Regions from separate parts of the Cronobacter sakazakii genome, predicted to be linked through region 2. Evidence: predicted binding sites of a transcription regulator. Region 2 holds the regulator's gene; each other region holds the start of a gene.

Region 1 (7,650 bases), 1.1 Mb from region 2:
ACGGCATTCTGGTGCCGCAGCATCTGTCAGTCATTGGTTTCGATGATATTCCGATTGCCCGTTACACCGACCCGCAACTGACCACCGTGCGTTATCCGGTGGTCTCCATGGCGCGTCTCGCCACTGAACTGGCATTGCAGGGGGCCGCAGGAGCGCTGGATCCGACGGCTACCCACTGTTTTATGCCTACGCTGGTGCGTCGTCATTCCGTCGCGGCGCGGCAAAATGTGGAGCCGATCACTAGTTTATAAATGCGCGTGATGTAACCGCTTTCAATCTGTGAGAAAATTCACAGTATATTAACATTGCGCTGACTATGATGACGGCGTCTCATGGGCCTGAAACTTTATGTAACGGCGATTTAACACTGACGTTATCTGCCGCCCCTGAACGATAAAAAAGCTTTACTGGAAGCATTACCGAGCAAGGAAGTGTTTTTTATTAGTGAACTTCGGCATTCAGTAAGGTTTTTCTCCTTACCGTCCTGCCGCCCGTTTTTCACGATTGCTACCCTGCATAAAAACCGGAGATACCATGAATAAGAAGGTGTTGACCCTCTCTGCCGTTATGTCCTGCATGCTTTTTGGCACCGCGGCTCAGGCAGCCGACCGTATTGGCGTAACCATTTATAAATACGACGACAACTTTATGTCCGTCGTGCGCAAGGCAATTGAAAAAGACGCTTCCACTTCTCCTGACGTTCAACTGCTGATGAACGACTCCCAGAACGACCAGTCCAAGCAGAACGATCAGATTGATGTGCTGCTGGCAAAAGGCGTGAAATCTCTGGCGATCAACCTGGTTGACCCGGCGGCCGCAGGCACTGTTATCGAAAAAGCGCGCGGTCAGAACATCCCCATCGTGTTCTTTAACAAAGAGCCGTCCCGCAAAGCGCTGGACAGCTATGACAAAGCCTATTACGTGGGCACCGACTCCAAAGAATCCGGCATTATCCAGGGCGATCTGATTGCCAAGCACTGGAAAGCCAACGCGGGCTGGGATCTGAACAAAGATGGCCAGATCCAGTACGTCCTGCTGAAGGGCGAGCCGGGCCACCCGGATGCTGAAGCGCGTACCACTTACGTTATCAAAGAGCTGAACGATAAAGGCATTAAAACCGAACAGCTGCAGCTGGATACCGCCATGTGGGACACCGCTCAGGCGAAAGATAAAATGGATGCCTGGCTCTCTGGCCCGAACGCTAACAAAATCGAAGTGGTTATCGCGAACAACGACGCTATGGCGATGGGTGCGGTAGAAGCGCTGAAAGCGCACAACAAATCATCTATTCCTGTCTTCGGTGTGGATGCCCTGCCGGAAGCGCTGGCGCTGGTGAAATCTGGCGCGCTGGCCGGTACCGTGCTGAACGATGCCAACAACCAGGCGAAAGCGACCTTTGACCTTGCTAAAAATCTGGCTGCAGGTAAAGGCGCGGCAGACGGCACTGACTGGAAAATTGAAAACAAAGTGGTGCGTATTCCTTATGTCGGCGTTGATAAAGACAACCTGGCGGAAATCACCAGCAAAAAATAATTGCAATGTATTTACGGGGCGCATTTTGCGCCCCCTTTAGCGTGCCATGCTCAGCCAACACACTCGCAGCCAGGTATAAATATGGTCAGCAATAATACGCAGTCGTCAGGCGAATACTTGTTGGAAATGACGAATATCAACAAGAGTTTTCCGGGCGTTAAGGCACTCGATAACGTTAATTTAAAAGTTCGTCCTCATTCTATTCATGCTCTGATGGGTGAGAATGGCGCGGGCAAATCAACGTTATTAAAATGTCTTTTCGGGATCTATCAAAAAGATTCCGGCAGTATTCTTTTCCAGGGGAAAGAAATTGATTTCCATTCGGCCAAAGAGGCGCTGGAGAATGGAATATCGATGGTGCATCAGGAATTAAACCTGGTATTACAACGTTCCGTCATGGACAACATGTGGCTTGGCCGTTATCCGACCAAAGGCATGTTTGTTGACCAGGAAAAAATGTATCTTGATACCAAAGCGATTTTCGACGAGCTCGATATTGATATCGACCCTAAAGCTCGCGTGGGTACGCTTTCTGTATCGCAGATGCAGATGATTGAAATCGCCAAAGCGTTCTCCTACGACGCGAAAATCGTCATTATGGATGAACCAACGTCATCTCTGACGGAGAAAGAAGTTAATCATCTCTTTAAGATTATCCGTAAGCTGAAAGAACGCGGCTGCGGTATTGTTTATATTTCCCACAAAATGGAAGAGATCTTCCAGCTGTGCGATGAAATCACTATCCTGCGCGATGGCCAGTGGATCGCCACCCAGTCGCTGGAAGGGCTGGATATGGATAAGATCATCGCCATGATGGTAGGGCGTTCTCTCAACCAGCGCTTCCCGGATCGTGAAAACAAACCCGGTGAAGTGATCCTGGAAGTGCGCAACCTGACTTCGCTGCGCCAGCCCTCAATCCGTGATGTCTCGTTTGATCTGCATAAAGGCGAGATCCTGGGCATTGCCGGTCTGGTGGGCGCGAAGCGCACGGATATTGTGGAAACGTTATTTGGTATTCGCGAGAAATCCGGCGGTACCATTAGTCTGCACGGTAAAAAGATCAATAACCATAGCGCCAATGAAGCCATTAATAACGGCTTTGCGCTGGTGACCGAGGAGCGCCGCTCAACGGGGATCTACGCTTATCTGGATATCGGTTTTAACTCCCTGATTTCCAATATTCGCAACTATAAAAGCAAAATCGGCTTGCTGGATAACTCCCGCATGAAAAGCGATACCCAGTGGGTGATTGACTCAATGCGTGTTAAAACGCCGGGTCATCGCACACAGATTGGTTCGCTTTCCGGCGGTAACCAGCAAAAAGTGATTATCGGGCGCTGGCTGCTCACCCAGCCGGAAATATTAATGCTTGATGAGCCGACGCGCGGCATCGACGTAGGCGCGAAATTTGAAATCTACCAGCTTATTGCTGAACTGGCGAAAAAGGGTAAGGGGATCATTATTATCTCCTCAGAAATGCCTGAGCTGTTAGGGATAACTGACCGTATTCTGGTTATGAGCAATGGCCTCGTCTCCGGAATTGTTGACACCAAAACGACGACGCAAAATGAAATTCTGCGTCTTGCGTCTTTGCACCTTTAATATCAGGGGCTCCTCATGAGTGCGTTAAATAAGAAGAGTTTTCTCACTTATCTGAAAGAGGGCGGTATTTACGTCGTTCTTTTAGTGTTGCTGGCCATTATTATTTTCCAGGACCCGACGTTTTTAAGCCTGTTGAACTTAAGTAATATTCTCACCCAGTCATCGGTGCGTATTATTATCGCGCTTGGCGTGGCAGGGTTGATTGTCACCCAGGGGACTGACCTTTCCGCAGGGCGTCAGGTTGGCCTCGCCGCGGTGGTCGCGGCAACGCTGCTGCAGTCGATGGAAAACGCCAACAAAGTGTTCCCGGAAATGGCGACCATGCCGATTGCGCTGGTGATCCTGATTGTCTGCGCTATCGGTGCTGTGATTGGTCTGGTGAACGGCATTATCATCGCGTACCTGAACGTGACGCCGTTTATTACCACGCTTGGCACGATGATCATCGTTTACGGTATCAACTCGCTGTATTACGACTTCGTGGGCGCGTCGCCGATTTCCGGCTTCGATTCCGGCTTCTCGACGTTTACGCAGGGGTTTGTCGCGCTCGGCGGTTTCAGGCTTTCCTACATTACGTTTTACGCGCTGATTGCCGTGGCGTTCGTCTGGATCCTGTGGAATAAAACCCGCTTTGGTAAAAACATTTTCGCTATCGGCGGTAACCCGGAAGCGGCGAAAGTCTCTGGCGTGAACGTGGCGCTGAATCTGCTGATGATTTATGCGCTCTCCGGCGTGTTCTACGCCTTCGGTGGGATGCTGGAAGCGGGCCGTATCGGTTCTGCAACCAACAACCTGGGCTTTATGTATGAGCTTGACGCCATCGCGGCGTGTGTGGTGGGCGGCGTCTCCTTCAGTGGCGGCGTGGGTACGGTGCTTGGCGTGGTGACCGGTGTGATTATCTTCACCGTTATCAACTACGGCCTGACCTATATTGGCATCAACCCTTACTGGCAGTACATCATCAAGGGCGCGATTATCATTTTCGCGGTCGCCCTGGATTCCCTGAAATACGCGCGTAAGAAATAAGCGCGGTTACGCCAAAAAGCCTCCGCTTGCGGGGGCTTTTTTTATAGGCGGTGAGTGTGAATGATGGCGGGTGCGCTGCGCTTACCCGCCTTACACTCAGAGTGAGCGTTGAGGATGATGGTTTTGCTCCGGCTTAAAAAAATCGGCCTCGCTGTTTCGCCGCAGGCCGGGGCGCACCGGAGGGACCCGGTGCGAGGGCATGACAATACAGGGAGGTATTGTCTTGCCCGACCCATGGCCGGAGGGAATAAGGCGAGGCTTCCCCGCAGGGGCGATTTTCCGCCGGGAGCCGGGATTGCAAAGGGGGCGGCGGCGAGCCCCCTTTGCACGTTCGCGTGAGGGAAGCGCATATATCAGGATGACATTGTGGCGAACGTAACGAATTCACCGACCTGATATATTAAAAACTGGATGGCGGGTGCGCTGCGCTTACCCGCCCTACGGTGATGAAAGGAATTTGTAGGGTGAGTAAGCGCCAGCGCACCCACCGGGTACCAAGATGAAAGGAATTTGTAGGGTGGGTAAGCATCGCGCACCCACCGCACCTGCCATCGCGACGCTTACTTCTTTTTCTGCAATTCCAGCATCTGCTCGGGCGTCACGGCAGGGTAACCCTGCGCGTCGTCAGGCACTTCGCTAAGGGCGGGGATGGGCACCAGCGGGCCGAGGAAACGCGGTTCACGCTTAAAAATATAAAGATCCGCCAGCGCCCCTAAACGCGCGCCAAACTCACGCACGCGCACCGACAACATATTTTTTGGCGACGGCACGGCGTAACACTGCGCCTGGATGCCCATATGCAGCGCGATAAACAGCGCGCGCTCGCAATGGAAACGCTGGGTGATAATGATGAAATCGTTGGTATCGAACACACGGCGGGTGCGCACGATAGAGTCGAGCGTGCGGAAACCCGCGTAATCCAGCACGATATCCGCCGGATCGACGCCTGCGGCAATCAAATCCTTGCGCATCGTCATCGGCTCGTTATAGCTCTGCTGGGCATTATCGCCGCTCAACAGCAGGTAATTCACCTTGCCGCTGTTATACGCGTTCAGCGCGCCCTGAATGCGGTAGCGGTAATACTGGTTAATCACGCCGGTGCGATAATATTTGGCGGTGCCGAGCACCACGCCCACCTGACGCCACGGTAAATCCTGTAGCTCGTCATAGACGTAAGGCGCGGTTTTCCAGCTGATCCAGCGGTCAAGGAGCAGCGCCGTTAACAGCAGTACGCCAATCAGGGCCAGCAGGCTGTATAACAAACGCTTTAACATTCAGGCAGCTCGAAGCAATCAGAAAAGAGATTCAAGGCTACTTTACCCGCCGGGCAAGAGCAAGAATCGAACGACCGGTTGAAGCATTTTTCGCCGCTGCGGGCAGAACGCCCGCAGCGTTATTTCAGGCAAGCGTAACGAGTTCGAGATTCGTGAAGCCAAGCGCCTTCAGCGTCGCGGCGGTGGCGTCCCGCTGAACAATCGTCGCGTCGTCACGTTCGGCAAGCGCGACGCGCTTAATATCCGCCCACGCGTAACCGTTCAGGCTCATCAGATTCAGCGCGGCCTGCAGCGGCGGGAGGGAAGGGTTGAACGCCGCGTTCTCGGCATAACTGCCGGTAAAGATTTCACCATCGCGGGTTTCAATGGCCAATCCGGAAGGGGACTGGCTGTACGGCGCATGGCTGCGGTTGGCTGCCGCAATCGCGGCCTGCGTCAGCGCGTCGCCTTTCAGCGCATAGCCATGATTTTCCGTATCGAAAATCAGCGTTTTGATATCGAGATCGCGCGGGCCGAACGCGTCCGGCAGGTAATCGCCAAGCTGTGAAGGCGCGCGTCCAGGCAGGTTAATGCGAAGCGTCAGCCCGCTGTTAAGCTCATTCATAAACTGACGGCAGTGGCCGCACGGCGTGTAGTTAACGGTAATCGCCGCAAGGCCGGTTTCGCCGCGCATCCAGGCGTGGGTGATGGCGCTCTGCTCGGCGTGAATCGTCTGCTGCATCGCCGCGCCGCGAAACTCCATATTGCCGCCGAAATAGAGATTGCCGCTAAGGCCACGGGCCACCGCGCCCACATTAAAGTGCGAGATCTCCGTTTGCGCGCAGGCGGCGGCTAACGGCAGCAGCGCAAACGCCAGCGCGTCATCGTCCAGCCCGCTCTGACGGCGAACGTCAGCGACCTGTTCGGCGCTCAGCATCGCCGGAAAATGAACATCAGCAATCCATGGAGCCAGAGCGGCTTGCAGTGCCGCCGGCAGCTGTGCAAAGGCAGTTTCAAAACGTGGGTGCATGGCAAAGCCTCAAAAGAAGTAACAGGAAAAATAGTTTACGGCGCTCCTGAGGCTTTATATGTGATTTAGATCTCGCTGGCTATGCAACAAATGAAATTTAGAATGAAAATGCGCGACGTATCGCAAGTTTTAGCGCCATATCGCGAGAATAAGCGGGAACAGGAACGGGGCGACCAGCGACGTAATAATCCCGCAAATCACCAGCGCCAGCGAACTGAACGCGCCTTCCTGATAGTCCAGCTCCGCACAGCGCGCCGTCCCGAGGGCGTGCGAAGCCGTGCCCATCGCGAGCCCGCGCGCGGATTTGGTTTTTATCCGCATCATATTCAGCAGCGTATGGCCAAACACCGCACCGAGAATCCCGACGAAAATCACGCATACGGCGCTGATAGCCGGAATGCCGCCGAGGCTTCCGCCCACGGCCATGGCGATCGGCGTGGTGACCGATTTCGGCAGGACGGACGCCGCGATTTCCGGGCTTGCGCCCATCAGCAGCGCAACAGAAGTGCCGGTGACCATCGCCACCACGCTGCCTGCAAAGCAAATCGTGATAATCGACTTCCAGCGCGCGCGGATCTGGTGCAGCTGTTCATAGAGCGGGAACGCCAGCGCCACCACGGCGGGTTGCAGCAAATCATTCAGAATGCGGCTGCCCTGAAAATAGCGCTCATAAGGAATGTGGCTCAGCATCAGAAACGGGATCAGCACCACCATGCAGACCAGCAGCGGATTAAGCAGTGGACTTTTTAGCCGCGCAGCAAGCTTGCGGGCGGCGAAGAACACCAGCAGCGTCAGCGGCAGCGACCACCAGATATTCTGAATCATTTCTCATGGCTCCTTTCCTGGCCTACCACTTTGCGCTCGCCGTGCGCCAGATGCGCGCTCCAGCTCACCACCATAAATACCACCAGCGTGCTGATAAAACAGGAGACGACCACCGGGCCAAACTGCGCCTGCAACACGTCGAAATATTGCATCACGCCAATACCCACCGGCACGAACAGCAGCGCCATATAGCGGATCAGCAGATTACAGGCGGGCTGTACCCATTTCGCGGGCAGGATCTGAAACGCCAGCAGCACAAAAAGAATCAGCATGCCGATGATGCTGCCAGGTATCGTAATCGGCAGCAGCGCGGCAATCGCGATGCCTGCGTAAAGGCAGGCGTAAATCAAAACAAACGCGCGTACCAGTTGCCAGAGAGAA
Region 2 (7,650 bases):
GGCGGATAACGCGTTTCTGAACCACGGCCAGCGCGATTTCGGCTACGCCGTTTTCGGTAAAGTCGTGAAGGGCATGGATGTGGCGGACAAAATCGCCCAGGTCCAGACCCACGACGTCGGCCCATACCAGAATGTGCCGTCCAAACCGGTCGTGATCCTCTCCGCGAAAGTCCTGCCGTAATCTTCCTCACGCGGGCTTTGCGGCCCGCGTTGCTTCTCCTTCCGGCAAACCCGCCTGTTGCTGCTTATACTTGTGGCACACGGGGTTACGCTCAGGGAGGCAAAATGCCAAAGAAACTCACCGACAAACAAAAGTCCCGTCTCTGGGACGCGCAAAAGAATCACAATTTTCAGGCCAGCAACCGGCTGGAAGGCATTGAGGTGCCTCTGGTGACTTTGTCCCGCGAAGAAGCGCTGGCGCGCATTGACGAGCTAAGGGGGCATTATGAGCGATAAATTCGGCGACGGGCGCGACCCTTATTTCTGGTCCGGCAGCGATGTGCTGCGCAACCGGCTGAACATTCATGCCGCGAAGGATCTGCAACATGCCGAGCGTGAACTGACCTCGCTGCGCGCGGCGACGCTGGAACTCGGCCCGGTACAGCGCGGGCTGCCGCACCTGTGCGCCATTCACCGCCAGCTTTTCCATGATATCTACGACTGGGCGGGCGAACTGCGTGAAGTGGACATCTATCAGGGTGAAACCCGCTTTGCGCATTTCGAATATCTGGAGACAGAGGGTAACGCGCTGATGCAGGCGCTGGAAGATGAGGACTATCTCATCGGTCTGGAGCCGGAGGCGTTTGTCGCGCGCCTCGCGCACTACTACTGCGAAATCAACGTGCTGCATCCGTTCCGTATCGGTACGGGCCGCGCCCAGCGTATCTTCTTCGAACAGCTGGCGCTGCATGCGGGCTACAGCCTCGACTGGCGCGGCGTGGAGGTTGAGGCGTGGCGCGCCGCCAACCAGGCGGGCGCGATGGGCGATCTGGCGCCGCTTGAGAAAATCTTCGCAAGCGTAGTGAGCGAAGCGCGGGAAAGCGAGTAAACTGGCGCGGTTCTTTTTTCCGGAGCCGCCATGTTACTGCTTATCGACAACTACGATTCTTTCACCTGGAACCTGTTTCAGTATTTCAGCGAGCTGGGCGCGGAGGTGGTGGTCAGGCGCAACGATGAACTGACGTGCGACGATATCGAGGCGCTCGCCCCGGCGCGCCTCGTGATCTCCCCCGGCCCCTGTACGCCGAATGAAGCCGGTATTTCACTGGCGGCGATCCGGCGTTTTGCCGGTCACCTGCCGATCCTCGGCGTTTGCCTCGGGCATCAGGCCATCGGACAGGCCTTCGGCGCGGCCGTTGTGCGCGCGGAAAAGGTCATGCACGGCAAGACCTCAGTGATTTCGCACACCAACAGCGGCGTGTTTGCGGGGCTCAACAACCCGCTGACCGTGACCCGCTATCACTCGCTGATTATCGACCGCGCCACGCTGCCCGCGGAGTTTGAGATAACCGCCTGGACGGACGCGGGCGAGATCATGGGCATTCGTCACCGCCACCTTGCACTTGAAGGCGTGCAGTTCCACCCGGAAAGCATTCTCAGCGAGCAGGGCCATCAGCTACTGGCGAACTTCCTTTCGCGCTGAATTTTTATTGCCTTTTAGTGATTTTTTATTCATATTTTGTGCTTATCTTTTCATGTGCGATGGCACATTTACTGGATGGGCATGAAATGGCAACTGAAAAAACAGCAATTACGCGCGCCACCTTTGATGACGTGATCCTGCCGATTTATGCACCGGCTGAATTTATCCCGGTGAAAGGCAAAGGCAGCCGCGTGTGGGATCAGCAGGGCAAAGAGTATGTCGATTTCGCGGGCGGGATCGCGGTAACCGCGCTCGGCCACTGCCACCCGCGGCTGGTAGAGGCGCTGAAAGCGCAGGGCGAAACGCTCTGGCATACCAGCAACGTCTTTACCAACGAGCCTGCGCTGCGCCTGGGCCAGAAGCTGGTGGACGCCACGTTCGCCGAACGCGTGGTGTTTATGAATTCCGGCACCGAAGCTAACGAAACCGCGTTCAAGCTCGCCCGCCACTACGCCATCACCCGCCACAGCCCGTACAAAACCAAAATCATCGCGTTTTATAACGCCTTTCACGGACGTTCGCTGTTTACCGTCTCCGTGGGCGGCCAGGCGAAATACTCCGACGGTTTCGGCCCGAAACCGGCTGATATCATTCATGTGCCGTTTAACGATCTCGATGCGGTAAAAGCGGTGATGGACGACCACACCTGCGCGGTCGTGGTCGAGCCGGTGCAGGGCGAGGGCGGTGTGACCGCCGCGACGCCGGCCTTCCTGCGCGGCCTGCGCGAGCTGTGTGATAAGCATCAGGCGCTGCTGGTGTTCGATGAAGTGCAGTGCGGCATGGGCCGCAGCGGCAAGCTGTTTGCTTATATGCATTACGGCGTGACGCCGAACATCCTGACCAGCGCCAAAGCGCTCGGCGGCGGCTTCCCGGTTAGCGCGATGCTCACCACTCATGATATCGCCTCGGCGTTTCACGTCGGCTCGCACGGCTCCACTTACGGCGGCAACCCGCTCGCCTGCGCGGTGGCGGGCGAAGCGTTTGATATCATCAACACTCCAGAGGTACTGGGCGGCGTAGCGCATAAACGCGAGCAGTTCGTACAGCATCTGGCGCAGATTGGCGAGCAGTACGGCTTATTCAGCGATATTCGCGGTATGGGCCTGTTGATCGGTGCCGAGCTGACGCCCGCCTTCCACGGACGCGCGCGCGATCTCCTCTACGCCGCGGCGGCGGAAGGGGTGATGGTGCTGAACGCCGGGCCGGACGTGCTGCGTCTTGCGCCGTCGTTGCTGGTGGAGCGCGCGGATATCGACGAAGGCATGGCCCGCTTTGCGCGCGCCGTCGCGCGCGTGGTCAACGGCTAATCATGGTGACTGGCTCAGGCGTCGTCTGAGCCAGATCCCGTGATGCGGGCGCTGACGCCACGCCACGGAAGAGATGGTATGCATGGTGCGCAGGTGATCGAGAATGCGCAGCAGATGATGTTCCATCACGCCCGGTGCCCCTTCCGGTAAGACATCTTCGCCCTCCAGGACCGCCTCGTTTTGCGTATCGCCCGGCGCGTCATGCTCAAGCCGCTGCTGGCAGCGCTGTAGCGCAATTTCACACGCCTGTAAGTAGCGCGCTGCGGTTTCTGGCGGCAGCGCGGTTTGCTCGCGCGCCATCGTCGTTATCGCGTTGATGTGCTCGACAATAAACTGGCTGTGCGTCACCCACAGGCGCATATCCTCCAGATAACGGCTATTAAAGCCGGGCTCCTGCATGGCCTGATTAAGCGAGTTATAAAGCGCGTTATGCGCCTGGTTGACCTGCATACGCTGCCACGCGAGCGGGCCGGGTTGCGGGTCGCCGCTCAGGATCAGGCGCAGCGCCTCCTGGTCTGCCTCCAGCGCGTCATGCGCATTCTGGCGCAGCAGGCCGCTTTGCCACTGGGGCCAGAGCCAGACCATGCCGCCGAACGCGATAAGACAGCCGGACAGGGTGTCTATCAGGCGCGCCACGATATACTGCTCGCCGTTGAGCGTCAGGATTTGCAGCGAATAAACCGCCGTGACGGTAAAGCCAATCATCGCCCAGCCGTAGTGCCGCCGGATTATCAGATAACTGATTAACGTCACCAGCAGCATACCGAGCAGGGTATAGCCCTGCGGCACTTTCAGGTGCAGCGTGATGCCCGCGATAATCAGCCCCGCCAGCGTGCCGCCCGCCCGGTGCAGGATACGCACGCGCGTCGCGCCATAGCCGTTTTGGGTGACGAACAGTACCGTCATCAGGATCCAGTACGGCTTCGGCAACTGGAACGCGCTCCCTAACAACCCCGCCGCCGCCAGCATCACGCCCAGACGCGCGGCGGTGCGCAGCGCGGCGGATTTCAGCGACAAATAGCTTTTCAGCGCCCGCAGCAGCGGCAGGCGGCGCTTACCGCTGTCCATCAGGTCACGGGCGTAGAGCGGGCGCTGGGTGCGCAGCACGCGTGCAATACGGCTAAAATGGTATTCGCAAAACTGGCCAACCGGGTTATCCGGGTGCTGGCGGGCGATTTTCGCCAGCGCCTCGATCTGCTTATCCATTGAGAAGCGGTGCGAATAGCGGTGGTAAAGAATATCGTCAGAGAGCGTGCGCAGGCGCGTGGCGACGGTCTGCGCCGTCCAGCGCAACACCGCTTCGGCGTGGCTGCGCTCCACCAGTTTTTGCACTTCGCCGGGCTGATGCAGCGACACCGAGATGTGCTCCTGGAGATCCAGCGCCACCTGAAACGTGCGCAGCAGGCGCTTGTAACCGTTCTGCTTAGTGGCGGAGAGCATCTGCAACTGCTGATAGCACTGGCTTATCTGATCCACCACTTTTTGCTGATGCACCAGCAGCGGCGGCAGCGCCTGTTCCGGCTCGGTGTGGCGCGTCAGCAGGCTGTATTTGGCTTCGCAGTAGTCGGCGAGGCTTTTATAAATCATGCTTAACGATTCACGCAGCGGCTGCTCGCGCCACAGCCAGAACCAGAAACCGTTAAACGCGCCATACCAGAGCGTGCCGAGCACATAGAGCAGCATAGGCTGCCAGATGGGCATATTGCCGGCGAGGCTTAACGTAAAGATCGCCGCGATGAGCGAGGCGGGCAACAGACGCGCATGCAGCGGGCTGATTTCCGCCGTCACGCCAAGCAGCAGCGCCAGCATCAGCAGAATGAGCGGCAGCGGCACAGACTGCAGCAGCAACAGCTGCACCGCCAGGCTGCTCAGCGCAAACAGCGATGCGCCGATGATCAAGCGTTTAAAAAAGCGTTTGTGCGGGGTATCGAGACCGGCAATGTTGCAGCAGGCGGGAACGAGTGAAAACAGTAACCCTTGTTGAAGATGGCCCAGCATCAACCCGACCGCCACCGGCAGGCTTAAGATGAGCGTTTGCCGTAAAGCGTAATTAATTTCAGGGTGATAGATAAGACGACGCCACATAGGGGAGAAGTATAGATACAAAAACGGCGTGTTACCGAAGCGACACGCCGTTTTTTGATTTTTTAGCGGGTTCCGTAAACCACGATGGTTTTCCCGTGGGCGGAGATCAGGTTTTGATCTTCGAGCATTTTCAGAATGCGGCCAACGGTTTCGCGGGAGCAGCCGACGATCTGGCCGATTTCCTGACGCGTGATTTTGATCTGCATCCCGTCAGGATGGGTCATCGCGTCCGGCTGTTTCGCCAGGTTCAGAAGGGTCTGCGCGATGCGGCCAGTCACGTCGAGGAAGGCGAGGTTGCCCACTTTCTCAGAGGTAACTTGCAGGCGGCGAGCCATCTGCGAGGAAAGACGCATCAGAATATCCGGGTTAACCTGGATCAGCTGACGGAATTTTTTGTAGGAGATTTCAGCCACTTCACAGGCAGTTTTAGCGCGAACCCAGGCGCTGCGCTCCTGACCTTCCTCGAACAAACCCAGTTCGCCGATGAAGTCACCCTGATTCAGGTACGAGAGGATCATCTCCTTGCCCTCTTCATCTTTGATCAGCACTGCCACTGAGCCTTTAACGATGTAATACAGCGTCTCCGCTTTTTCACCCTGGTGAATCAGCGTGCTCTTAGATGGATACTTATGAATGTGGCAATGTGACAAGAACCATTCAAGAGTCGGGTCTGTTTGCGGTTTGCCAAGCACCATGCGCGGTTATCCTCTGTTTTAAACTGGCTCCAAAGACAGGGCGCGTAACCCCTGTCTGGCTTTGCATTCATCATCTTCCCGAGTCCTGGGAAGTTGGCTGTCCGTGGACGTCGCAGCCGATAAATTATCTTCTCCTCTGCATACATGCGTAACATCAATGTATCGCCGCTGCATCCAGACTGTTTTAGCATAGCTTTTCTCAGGTGTCTCCTGTTGTCTCGTTTCAGCTTGACGCAGGTCGCCCTTCCATTGCCTCTGACGTCGCGCGCGCGTAATCTGTCAGAAAAATGAATAGCCTGGAGTGATTAACATGCATGCACGAGTGAAATGGGTGGAAGGGTTAACCTTCCTGGGCGAGTCCGCCTCCGGGCATCAGATCCTGATGGACGGCAACTCTGGCGACAAAGCGCCGAGCCCGATGGAAATGGTTTTGATGGCCGCAGGTGGCTGCAGCGCGATTGATGTTGTCTCTATTCTGCAAAAAGGCCGTCACGACGTGACCGACTGCGAAGTGAAGCTGACGTCAGAGCGTCGCGAAGAAGCGCCGCGTCTGTTTACGCATATCAATCTGCATTTTGTGGTGACAGGCAAAGCCCTGAAAGACGCGGCAGTGTCGCGCGCGGTGGATCTGTCGGCAGAGAAGTATTGCTCAGTGGCGCTGATGCTCGGTAAAGGGGTCAACATCACCCATTCGTATGAAGTGATTGAAGCGTCATGAGATGACGGACGGCCCGGCAGGCGCAGCGCCACCGGGCATCGCCGTCACGCTATCTGTTTTCCTTCCATCAGCCGCTGCACCAGCGGCAGCATAATAAGTTCCATCGCGAGCCCCATCTTCCCGCCCGGCACCACCAGCGTATTGATATGTGAGATAAACGAGCCCTGCAGCATCGCCAAAAGCCACGGATAATCGATGTTATCCAGATTGCGGAAGTGAATGACCACGAAGCTTTCATCAAGCGACGGAATGCCTTTCGCGGCGAACGGATTGGAGGTGTCCACCGTCGGCACGCGCTGGAAGTTAATATGGGTGCGTGAGAACTGCGGCGTGATGTAGTTAATGTAATCTTCCATCGAGCGCACCACGGAATCCATCACCGCCTCGCGCGAGTGGCCGCGCTCGCTGGTATCGCGGATGAGCTTCTGTATCCACTCCAGGTTGACGATAGGCACCACGCCTACGAGTAAATCGACATGCTTCGCCACGTCATGCTGCGGCGTCACCACGCCACCGTGCAGCCCTTCGTAAAACAGCACGTCTGTCGGCTCCGGCAGCGGCTGCCACGGCGTAAACGTGCCGGGCACCTGGTTCCACGGCACCGCTTCGTCATAGGTGTGCAGATATTTACGCGACTGTCCTTTGCCGGTCAGCCCGTACTCCACAAAGGTTTGCTCCAGCAGGCCGAAATCGTTCGCCTCCGGGCCGAAGTAACTGATATGGCGGCCAAGATCGCGCGCTTTACGAATAGCCATGTCCATTTCCGGGCGCGTGTAGCGGTGAAAGCTGTCGCCTTCCACTTCGGCGGCACGGAGATTCAGCTGGGCGAAAATTTTACGAAACGCGAGGCTGGTGGTGGTGGTTCCCGCGCCGCTGGAGCCTGTGACGGCGATAACCGGATGTTTGGCAGACATAGCGAGACAACTCCCTGAAGCGGCGGGGCAAGGCTCCGCCTGGCAACGTTAACCGCGAAACTGCGAACGCGGCATGATATTGACCGTTTCGTGCAGCTCAGACCACACCAGAACGGCTTCGCCACTTTGCAACTGACGCCGCACGTCGGCGACCTTTTGCTCAAGCGAGCGTTCATGTTCACCATAATCGGTGCCTTCGCGCAAGACGAAGGCTTCAATCAGGCGCTCCAGGGTGTCGGGCGCGATCTCTTGCCAGGGAATAATCATTTATCGGTCCAGATACGGGGTT
Region 3 (7,650 bases), 480 kb from region 2:
TCTCGGCGGATTTCTCGGCGGTATCGATAAGCCCGAACGCCTCATCAAGCGTCGGCCCGGTGCCGAAAATACCGTGATGCGGCCACAGCACCAGCGTGTGGGTTTTCATCTGCGCCGACGTGGCGCTGCCGATGCCATCGGTGCCCGGCACCATCCACGGCACAATGCCGATGCCGTCCGGGAACACCACCAGGCATTCGGTGCTGCCTTCCCACAACAGGCGCGTAAAGCGCGCTTCATCCAGTTCCAGCACAAAGCTCAGCGCAATCAGGTTCGTGGCGTGACAGTGCATAATCACGCGGTCCTTGCCGCCGGAGACCGCTTTGCGTACCGCGTGCGACTGAAAATGCGACGCCAGCTCCGATGTCGGCAGGCCGCCGTTACTGAGCCCCCAGTGAATGTGATACGCCATACCGTCATCGGTGATTTGCAGCAGCACCAGCGTGTCTGCCGGGTCGAGCTGCACGTTACGGAAAAACTTCCCGGAGCCGGTCACGAGAAACCAGCAGCCCGCGAGTTCCGTGCGCGGCTGGCTCAGCTCCACGCAGCGTGGCGCAGGGTAAAACTCGTCGCGGTAAGGCTCCACGTCGGCTGCGTCAAGGCGCAGGCTCACGTTACCGCCGTTACGTTCGTCCCAGCCTTTCAGCCACATATCGCTGGTGGCTTTAACCATCCCCTGAATAAACCAGGAAGAGAGAATGCGTTGCATGAATGCTCCTTAGCGCGTGCTTAACACATGTTGTTCATAGTGGCGGACGGCGGAGAGCCACGCGGCATCGGCTGGCGTGTCGTGGCGCTCGCAGTACATCTCCCAGACGGCCTGCCACGGCAGCGATTTCTGCTCTTCGAGCAGCGCCAGACGCGCGGTGTAATCGCCTTCGAGCTCCAGCTGACGCAGTTGCGCGGTCGGCTCCAGCAGCGCGCGCAGCAGCGCTTTCTTCATATTGCGGGTGCCAATCACCCACGCCGCGATGCGGTTGATGGAGGCGTCGAAGAAATCGAGGCCGATATGCACGCGGTCAAACAGGTCATGGCGAATAATTTCGCCGGCGATGGCCTGGGTTTCGTCATCCAGCAGCACGACATGATCGCTGTCCCAGCGCACCGGGCGGCTCACGTGCAGCAGCAGGCGCGGCACGTAGAGTATTGCGGCGGAGATTTTGTCGGAGATCACTTCAGTCGGGTGGAAATGGCCAGCGTCGAGGCACAGTGCGGTCTGGCGGCTTGCGGCATAGCCCAGGTAAAACTCGTTTGAGCCGACGGTGTAGCTCTCCGCACCAATGCCGAACAGCTTGCTCTCTACCGCGTCGATGTGGTGCGCCGGGTTGAGTTTTTCGCGGATAACCTCATCCAGCGCGGCGAGCAGGCGGCGGCGCGGCGCCAGGCGGTCCACTGGCGTATCTTTCATGCCGTCCGGGATCCAGATGTTCATTACCGACGGTGTGCCGAGCTGTTCGCCAAACGACGCCGACACGCGGCGGCTCGCCTGGCAGTGCTCAATCCAGAACTGGCGAATTTCCGGGTTAGGGTGCGAGAGCGTAAAGCCGTCGGCGCTCAGCGGGTGCGAGAAGCACGACGGGTTGAAATCCAGCCCCAGCTGGCGCTCGCGCGCCCACGCCACCCAGTTTGCGAAATGTGCCGGTTTGATCTCATTGCGGGCGACCGGCGTGTCGGATTCCAGATAGATGGCGTGTAGGTTCAGGCGTTTGGGGCCGGGGATCAGGCGCAGCGCCTGGTCGAGATCGGCGCGCAGCTCTTCGGCGTTACGCGCCTTGCCCGGATAGTTGCCGGTCGCCTGAATGCCGCCGGTGAGCTGCCCCTGCGGGTTTTCAAACCCGGCCACGTCGTCGCCCTGCCAGCAGTGCATGGAAACCGGCAGGCGGTCGAGCTGGCGTAGTGCGGCTTCGGCATCGACGCCAACGGCGGCGAAGCGCTGCTTCGCCATTTCCCAGGCCTGATGAATGTGAGTGGTCATGCGTAAAGCTCCTTCCTGATTTGACGGGACGGCGATACCTGCGCCGCGTGGCGCGCTATTTCGCTGTCCGTCTGAGGGTGAAAAGGGGTCAGCGTCTGGCTGGCGGTCACAACGCGGCGAAACGCGTCGACATCGGCGATATCATCCAGCGCCATCAGCTGGCAGCCGATATTGCCGAGCGTGGAGGCCTCCACCGGGCCTGCCAGCACCGGAATGCCGCAGGCATCGGCGCAAAGCTGATTCAGCAGCGGGTTCTGGCTGCCACCGCCGACGATATGCAGCACCGTGAACGGCCGCCCGCGCAGGGCGGTGAGCTCTTCCAGCACGCGGGCATACAGCAGCGCCAGGCTGTCAAAAACACAGCGCGCCAGCTCTCCCGCGCTTTGCGGCGCAGGCTCGCCGCGCGCCAGGCAGGCGGCCTGAATTTCGCGGCTCATGTTTTCCGGGTTGATAAAGCGGTCGTCATTGGGGTTCACCACAAAGCGGCAGGGCGCAAGCGCGCGCGCCTCGTCGATAAGGGCGGGCAGGTCGGTAATCTGCTGCTCCTGGCAGACGCGCTGCAACAGCCACAGCCCCATGATGTTTTTCAGCACCCGGTAACGCCCTTCGGCACCGCCTTCGTTGGTGATATTGGCCGCGAGCGCGCGGTCATCGGTGTACGGCGTTTTGCTCTCAAAACCCATCAGCGACCAGGTGCCGGAGGAAAGGTACGCCGCGTCCGGCGTCGCCAGCGGCGCGGCGATCACCGCGCTGGCGGTGTCGTGCGTCGCCACAGAAACCACCGGCACTTCGACGCCCTGCGCGCTGCGCCAGTGGCCGATCACGTTGCCCGGATGCGTCGGCGCGCCGAGCCAGTGGTGCGGCACGCCCGCCCAGTCGAGCAGCGTCTCGTCCCAGTTATCGGTATTGATATTGATAAGCTGCGTGGTGGTGGCGTTGGTGTAATCCCAGTTCAGCGCGCCCGTAAGCCGGTAGCAGAGGTAATCCGGGATGAGCAGCGCATGCGCCACGCGGCCAACCAGCTCCGGCTGCTGCTCTACCAGCGCCCGAAACTGATACAGCGTGTTAAACGGCAGGAACTGAATGCCGGTGCGGCGGTAAATCGCCTCACGGCCCATTTGCTGCTCCGCGCGGGCCATGAGGCCGTCGGTGCGGCTGTCGCGATACGACACCGGCAGGCCGACGCGCTCGCCGCGCGCATCCAGCAACACATAATCGACGCCCCAGGTGTCGATGCCGATGCTGTCGATAGCGACGCCGCGCGCGCAGGCTTTCTCCAGCCCCGTGCGCACTTCACGCTCCAGCGCATCCACATCCCAGGTGTCGAAGCCGTCCACGCGGCGCAGGCCGTTGGCGAAACGGTGGATTTCCTCAAGCGTCAGGCGCTGTCCGTGGCTGTCGTAGCGGGCCAGCATCACGCGGCCGCTGGACGCCCCCAGATCGACCGCGACGCTATGGCGAATAGTCATGGTTGGGGTCCTTGTTGGAATCTCTGACGCCAGTCTAGGGAGCGGCGCGGCGGCGCACCTTCACTCCACGGACAGTGCGTTAAACGCGCTGGCAAGGAGGCAAAGATGAACGTGAGGGAGTTCACAAAATGGCGTCTGGCCGCCTGGCTGGCCGGGGTGTGAGCCGCGCCGCATTTCCAGAAATTTCACGGTGTTTCTTAAAAAACCGACAGGCTTTGCGCGTTTTGGCGTCGAAAATTTAAGGTGTCAGTGAGAACCGTTATCTACTATCAGGCAGGTTTCACAGAATGCGGGGGCAATGATGACGGTACTACAGAGCGTTGATTTTTTCCCATCCGGCGCAGCGTCGGTGACCATTGAACCGCGTCTTCCGCAGGCGGCTTTTCCTGAGCATCATCATGATTTTTATGAGATTGTCATCGTTGAGCACGGCACCGGCACGCATGTGTTTAATGGTCAGCCGTATACGCTCAGCGGCGGCTCCGTCTGCTTTGTGCGCGACCACGATCGTCATCTCTACGAGCACACCGAAAACCTCTGCCTGACCAATGTGCTGTATCGCTCGCCGCAGGCGTTCAGTTTCCTGTCGGGGCTTGAAAAGCTTCTGCCGCAGGAGCAGGACGGTCACTATCCGTCGCACTGGCGCGTCAGCCAGCAGACGCTGCATCAGGCCCGCCCGCTGGTCGGACAACTGGAAGCGCTGCGAGAAAGCAGCGACGTCCACGCCATCGCCAGCATGGAGATGCTCTTTATGCAACTGCTGATTTTGCTGCGTAGCGGCGCGCATGCGCAGGGCGACGGCCGCCCTGATGAACGGCTGAACCAGCTTATCGCCTGGCTTGAGGAACATTACGCGGAAGAGATTTGCTGGGAGCAGCTCGCCGACCATCACCGGCTGTCGCTGCGCACGCTGCACCGCCAGCTTAAGCAGCGCACCGGGCTGACGCCGCAGCGCTACCTTAACCGTCTGCGCCTGATGAAAGCGCGCTATCTGTTGCGCCACAGCGAAGAGAGCGTCACGGATATCGCCTATCAGTGCGGCTTTGGCGACAGCAACCACTTCTCCACGCTCTTCCGGCGCGAGTTTTCGTGGTCGCCGCGCGATATTCGCCAGGGGCGCGACGGGCAAACCCAGTAACGCGAAGGAAATCACCGTTTTCCGCGGCGAAAAAACGCATACTTTGCAGCCATTTGCCCCGGAGATACGCTGTGGCCTCTCAGTTAGTGCTCAGGAAAGCGGATTTCTTCGCGACACCCACCCAGCCGGTCGTCGTGGCTGACCGCTACCCGCAAAACGTTTTTGCCGAGCATACCCACGAGTTCTGCGAACTGGTGCTGGTGTGGCGCGGCAACGGGCTGCATGTGCTGAATGACAGGCCTTACCGCATCACCTGCGGCGATCTCTTTTATATCCGCGCCGAAGACCGCCACAGCTACCAGTCGGTTAACGATCTGGTGCTACATAACATCATCTACTGCCCCGAACGCCTGCAACTGAACGTCAACTGGCGCGATCTGCTGGAAAACCCGCGCGGCGTGAACGGCGACCCGCGCTGGCGGCTCAGCAGTCAGGGCATGGTGCAGGCGCGCCAGGTGATTGACCAGCTTGAGCATGAAAGCCCGAAGCAAGACGCGCTCTCGCACTGCCTTGCCGAAAGCCTCTTTTTACAGCTGGCGATTACGCTTCGCCGTCATCGTTACCAGCCATCGGGCGGTACGGGGCCGGGCGAGGGAGAAACGCTGGATCTGCTGATGGCCGCGCTCGGCAACAGCCTCGACGTGCCGTTCGATTTACAGCACTTTTGCAGTCATTATCAGATTGCCGAACGTCCGCTGCGCCAGCTGTTCCGCCAGCAGACGGGCATGACCATCAGCCAGTACCTGCGCCAGTTACGCATTTGCCAGGCGCAGTATCTGCTGCGCCACTCCTCGTTGCTGATAAGCGAAATCGCCGCGCGCTGCGGCTTTGAAGACAGTAACTATTTCTCGGTGGTGTTTACCCGTGAAACGGGCGTGACGCCACGGGTGTGGCGTCAGCAGTGGGGTGCGATGGCCGGTTAGTTGGTCGCCATGCCCAGCCCGACGATATTCGCCGCCACGATAATCACCACGCAGCCCAGGCTCAGCACGCTGACCGGGCGACGCCCGGCGGCTTTCCACTCGCGCAGCAGCAGCCCGACGATGCCGCCGCACAGCACGTAAAAACTCATGTGCAGCATCCAGCTGATGTAGTCGTACTGCGCCGGGATGCGCGCATGGCCCCAGGCGTAGAAAAAGAACTGCAAATACCACATCAGCCCGCCGAGCGCCGAGAGCAGCACGTTGCTGATAAGCAGCGGTTTCGCCAGCGAGAAATCGGCTTTAATCGACAGGTTTTTCACCTTCGCGAGGCGGATAAAGCAGAAGCCGAGGTTAATCAGCGCGCCGCCGCCCATGATAACGACATAGCTTGGCAGCGCGACGTAGAGCGGATCGACGCCCAGCGCGGCGGCGGCTTCATGCATCGGCTTCGCGGCGTCCATCGCAAACGACATGCCGGCGGAGAACACGCCGCACAGCACCGCCAGCACCAGCCCTTTCTTCAGGTTAAACTCTTCGGCTTTGATGCCCATCTGGCGCTCTTTCAGCTGGCCTGCGCGTGTGACAATGGCGACGCCAACGAGCGCGACGAACACGCCAAGCAGCGTCATCCGCCCGCCCGCGGTGCCGACAAGCACATCGAATTTGCCGTTCAGCAGCGGCGTCATCAGCGTACCGACAATCAGCGTAATACCAATCGCGATACCGATGCCCATCGACATACCGAGATAGCGCATGGTCAGGCCGTAGTTAATGTTGCCGATGCCCCACATCGCGCCGAACAGAAACACCGGCAGCAGTGTGGCGGCGCTGAACGAGCGGTAGTAGGCCCAGAAATCGGGCAGCAGCAGCGCGCTGACCACCCAGGGTAAAATCAGCCAGGACACCACGCCGCCCACTGACCACATGGTCTCCCAGGACCAGTGCCGTACCTTCTTAAACGGCGCATAAAAGCAGGCGGCGCTCGCCGCGCCAATCAAGTGCCACAGTATGCCCATGGTTATTGCGTTACTCATGCTGTCGTCCTCGTTTCCGTCATAGCACCAGACAGGAGCGAAAGCCGCCCCCTAACCGAATCGAGTCTATTGAGGCGCTCACGCTTTCACCTTCGGGGCGCTGCCGCGAAGCGTTAACGGGTGGCAAAAAACAGCGAGTAAGCCGAACGGGGATCACACTTTATGGTGAATTCAGACGATGCCTAAGCGTTGGAAATATGTGCGAAAAACGGCGCAGGGTGTCCATTTTTGGCTAATATTGCGTTAAGTTATAACCATATAAAAACTGCGGCATTGATAAACATTTTCAATATCATTTAATTAACTATAATGAACCCACTGCTTACGCGGCGTTAACACCTATGCCGCCCGACAATAATGGAGATGATGAATATGAGTTACACACTGCCATCCCTGCCGTACGCATACGACGCCCTGGAACCGCATTTCGACAAGCAGACGATGGAAATCCATCACACCAAACACCACCAGACCTACGTCAACAACGCTAACGCGGCGCTGGAAAGCCTGCCGGAGCTGGCGAATCTGCCGGTTGAAGAGCTGATCACCAAACTGGATCAGGTTCCGGCTGACAAGAAAACCGTTCTGCGTAACAACGCGGGCGGCCACGCGAACCACAGCCTGTTCTGGAAAGGCCTGAAAAAAGGCACCACCCTGCAGGGCGACCTGAAAGCGGCTATCGAGCGCGATTTCGGCTCCGTTGAGAAATTCAAAGAAGAGTTCGAGAAAGCAGCAGCGACCCGTTTCGGCTCTGGCTGGGCGTGGCTGGTGCTGAAAGGCGACAAACTGGCTGTTGTTTCCACCGCAAACCAGGATTCCCCGCTGATGGGCGAAGCTATCTCCGGCGCTTCCGGCTACCCGATCCTGGGCCTGGACGTGTGGGAGCACGCGTACTACCTGAAATTCCAGAACCGCCGTCCGGACTACATCAAAGAGTTCTGGAACGTGGTTAACTGGGACGAAGCCGCAGCGCGTTTCGCTTCTCAGAAATAAGGTTGCAACCTGACCTGTAAAAAGCGAGCCTGATGGCTCGCTTTTTTTATATCCGCAAAAGGAGGCGCGTATGTATTTCCCGGTGCAGGTGTATCTCGGCAAAATCCGCGACTATGAA

The links. Region 2 encodes CRP, which controls carbon source genes, mostly activating them, when cyclic AMP is high. Its sites were predicted from a motif close to ATGTGANNNNNNTCACAT; they were not measured.
Positions count from the first base shown of each region.
Region 1: cdd (cytidine deaminase) is a predicted target of CRP. The motif match lies at 6,503-6,520, and genes of this name have one in related genera.
Region 3: rhaS (HTH-type transcriptional activator RhaS) is a predicted target of CRP. The motif match lies at 3,601-3,618, and genes of this name have one in related genera.

Region 1 is NZ_CP011047.1:2,488,234-2,495,883, forward strand. Features, by position in the region: gene galS (HTH-type transcriptional regulator GalS) at 1-251, shown strand, start outside; gene mglB (galactose/glucose ABC transporter substrate-binding protein MglB) at 535-1,533, shown strand; gene mglA (galactose/methyl galactoside ABC transporter ATP-binding protein MglA) at 1,615-3,135, shown strand; gene mglC (galactose/methyl galactoside ABC transporter permease MglC) at 3,151-4,161, shown strand; gene sanA (outer membrane permeability protein SanA) at 4,722-5,435, opposite strand; gene cdd (cytidine deaminase) at 5,560-6,444, opposite strand; gene CSK29544_RS11930 (CidB/LrgB family autolysis modulator) at 6,574-7,269, opposite strand; gene CSK29544_RS11935 (CidA/LrgA family protein) at 7,266-7,650, opposite strand, start outside.
Region 2 is NZ_CP011047.1:1,352,644-1,360,293, forward strand. Features, by position in the region: gene ppiA (peptidylprolyl isomerase A) at 1-181, shown strand, start outside; gene ficA (FicA/YhfG family antitoxin) at 286-456, shown strand; gene CSK29544_RS06250 (putative adenosine monophosphate-protein transferase Fic) at 446-1,048, shown strand; gene CSK29544_RS06255 (aminodeoxychorismate synthase component II) at 1,079-1,642, shown strand; gene argD (bifunctional acetylornithine/succinyldiaminopimelate transaminase) at 1,729-2,949, shown strand; gene CSK29544_RS06265 (YccS/YhfK family putative transporter) at 2,950-5,034, opposite strand; gene crp (cAMP-activated global transcriptional regulator CRP) at 5,097-5,729, opposite strand; gene CSK29544_RS06275 (OsmC family protein) at 6,040-6,447, shown strand; gene CSK29544_RS06280 (phosphoribulokinase) at 6,492-7,361, opposite strand; gene CSK29544_RS06285 (YheU family protein) at 7,410-7,628, opposite strand; gene CSK29544_RS06290 (hydrolase) at 7,629-7,650, opposite strand, start outside.
Region 3 is NZ_CP011047.1:868,079-875,728, forward strand. Features, by position in the region: gene rhaD (rhamnulose-1-phosphate aldolase) at 1-709, opposite strand, end outside; gene CSK29544_RS04050 (L-rhamnose isomerase) at 719-1,975, opposite strand; gene rhaB (rhamnulokinase) at 1,972-3,444, opposite strand; gene rhaS (HTH-type transcriptional activator RhaS) at 3,746-4,582, shown strand; gene rhaR (HTH-type transcriptional activator RhaR) at 4,654-5,505, shown strand; gene rhaT (L-rhamnose/proton symporter RhaT) at 5,502-6,539, opposite strand; gene sodA (superoxide dismutase [Mn]) at 6,912-7,532, shown strand; gene yiiM (6-hydroxyaminopurine reductase) at 7,603-7,650, shown strand, end outside.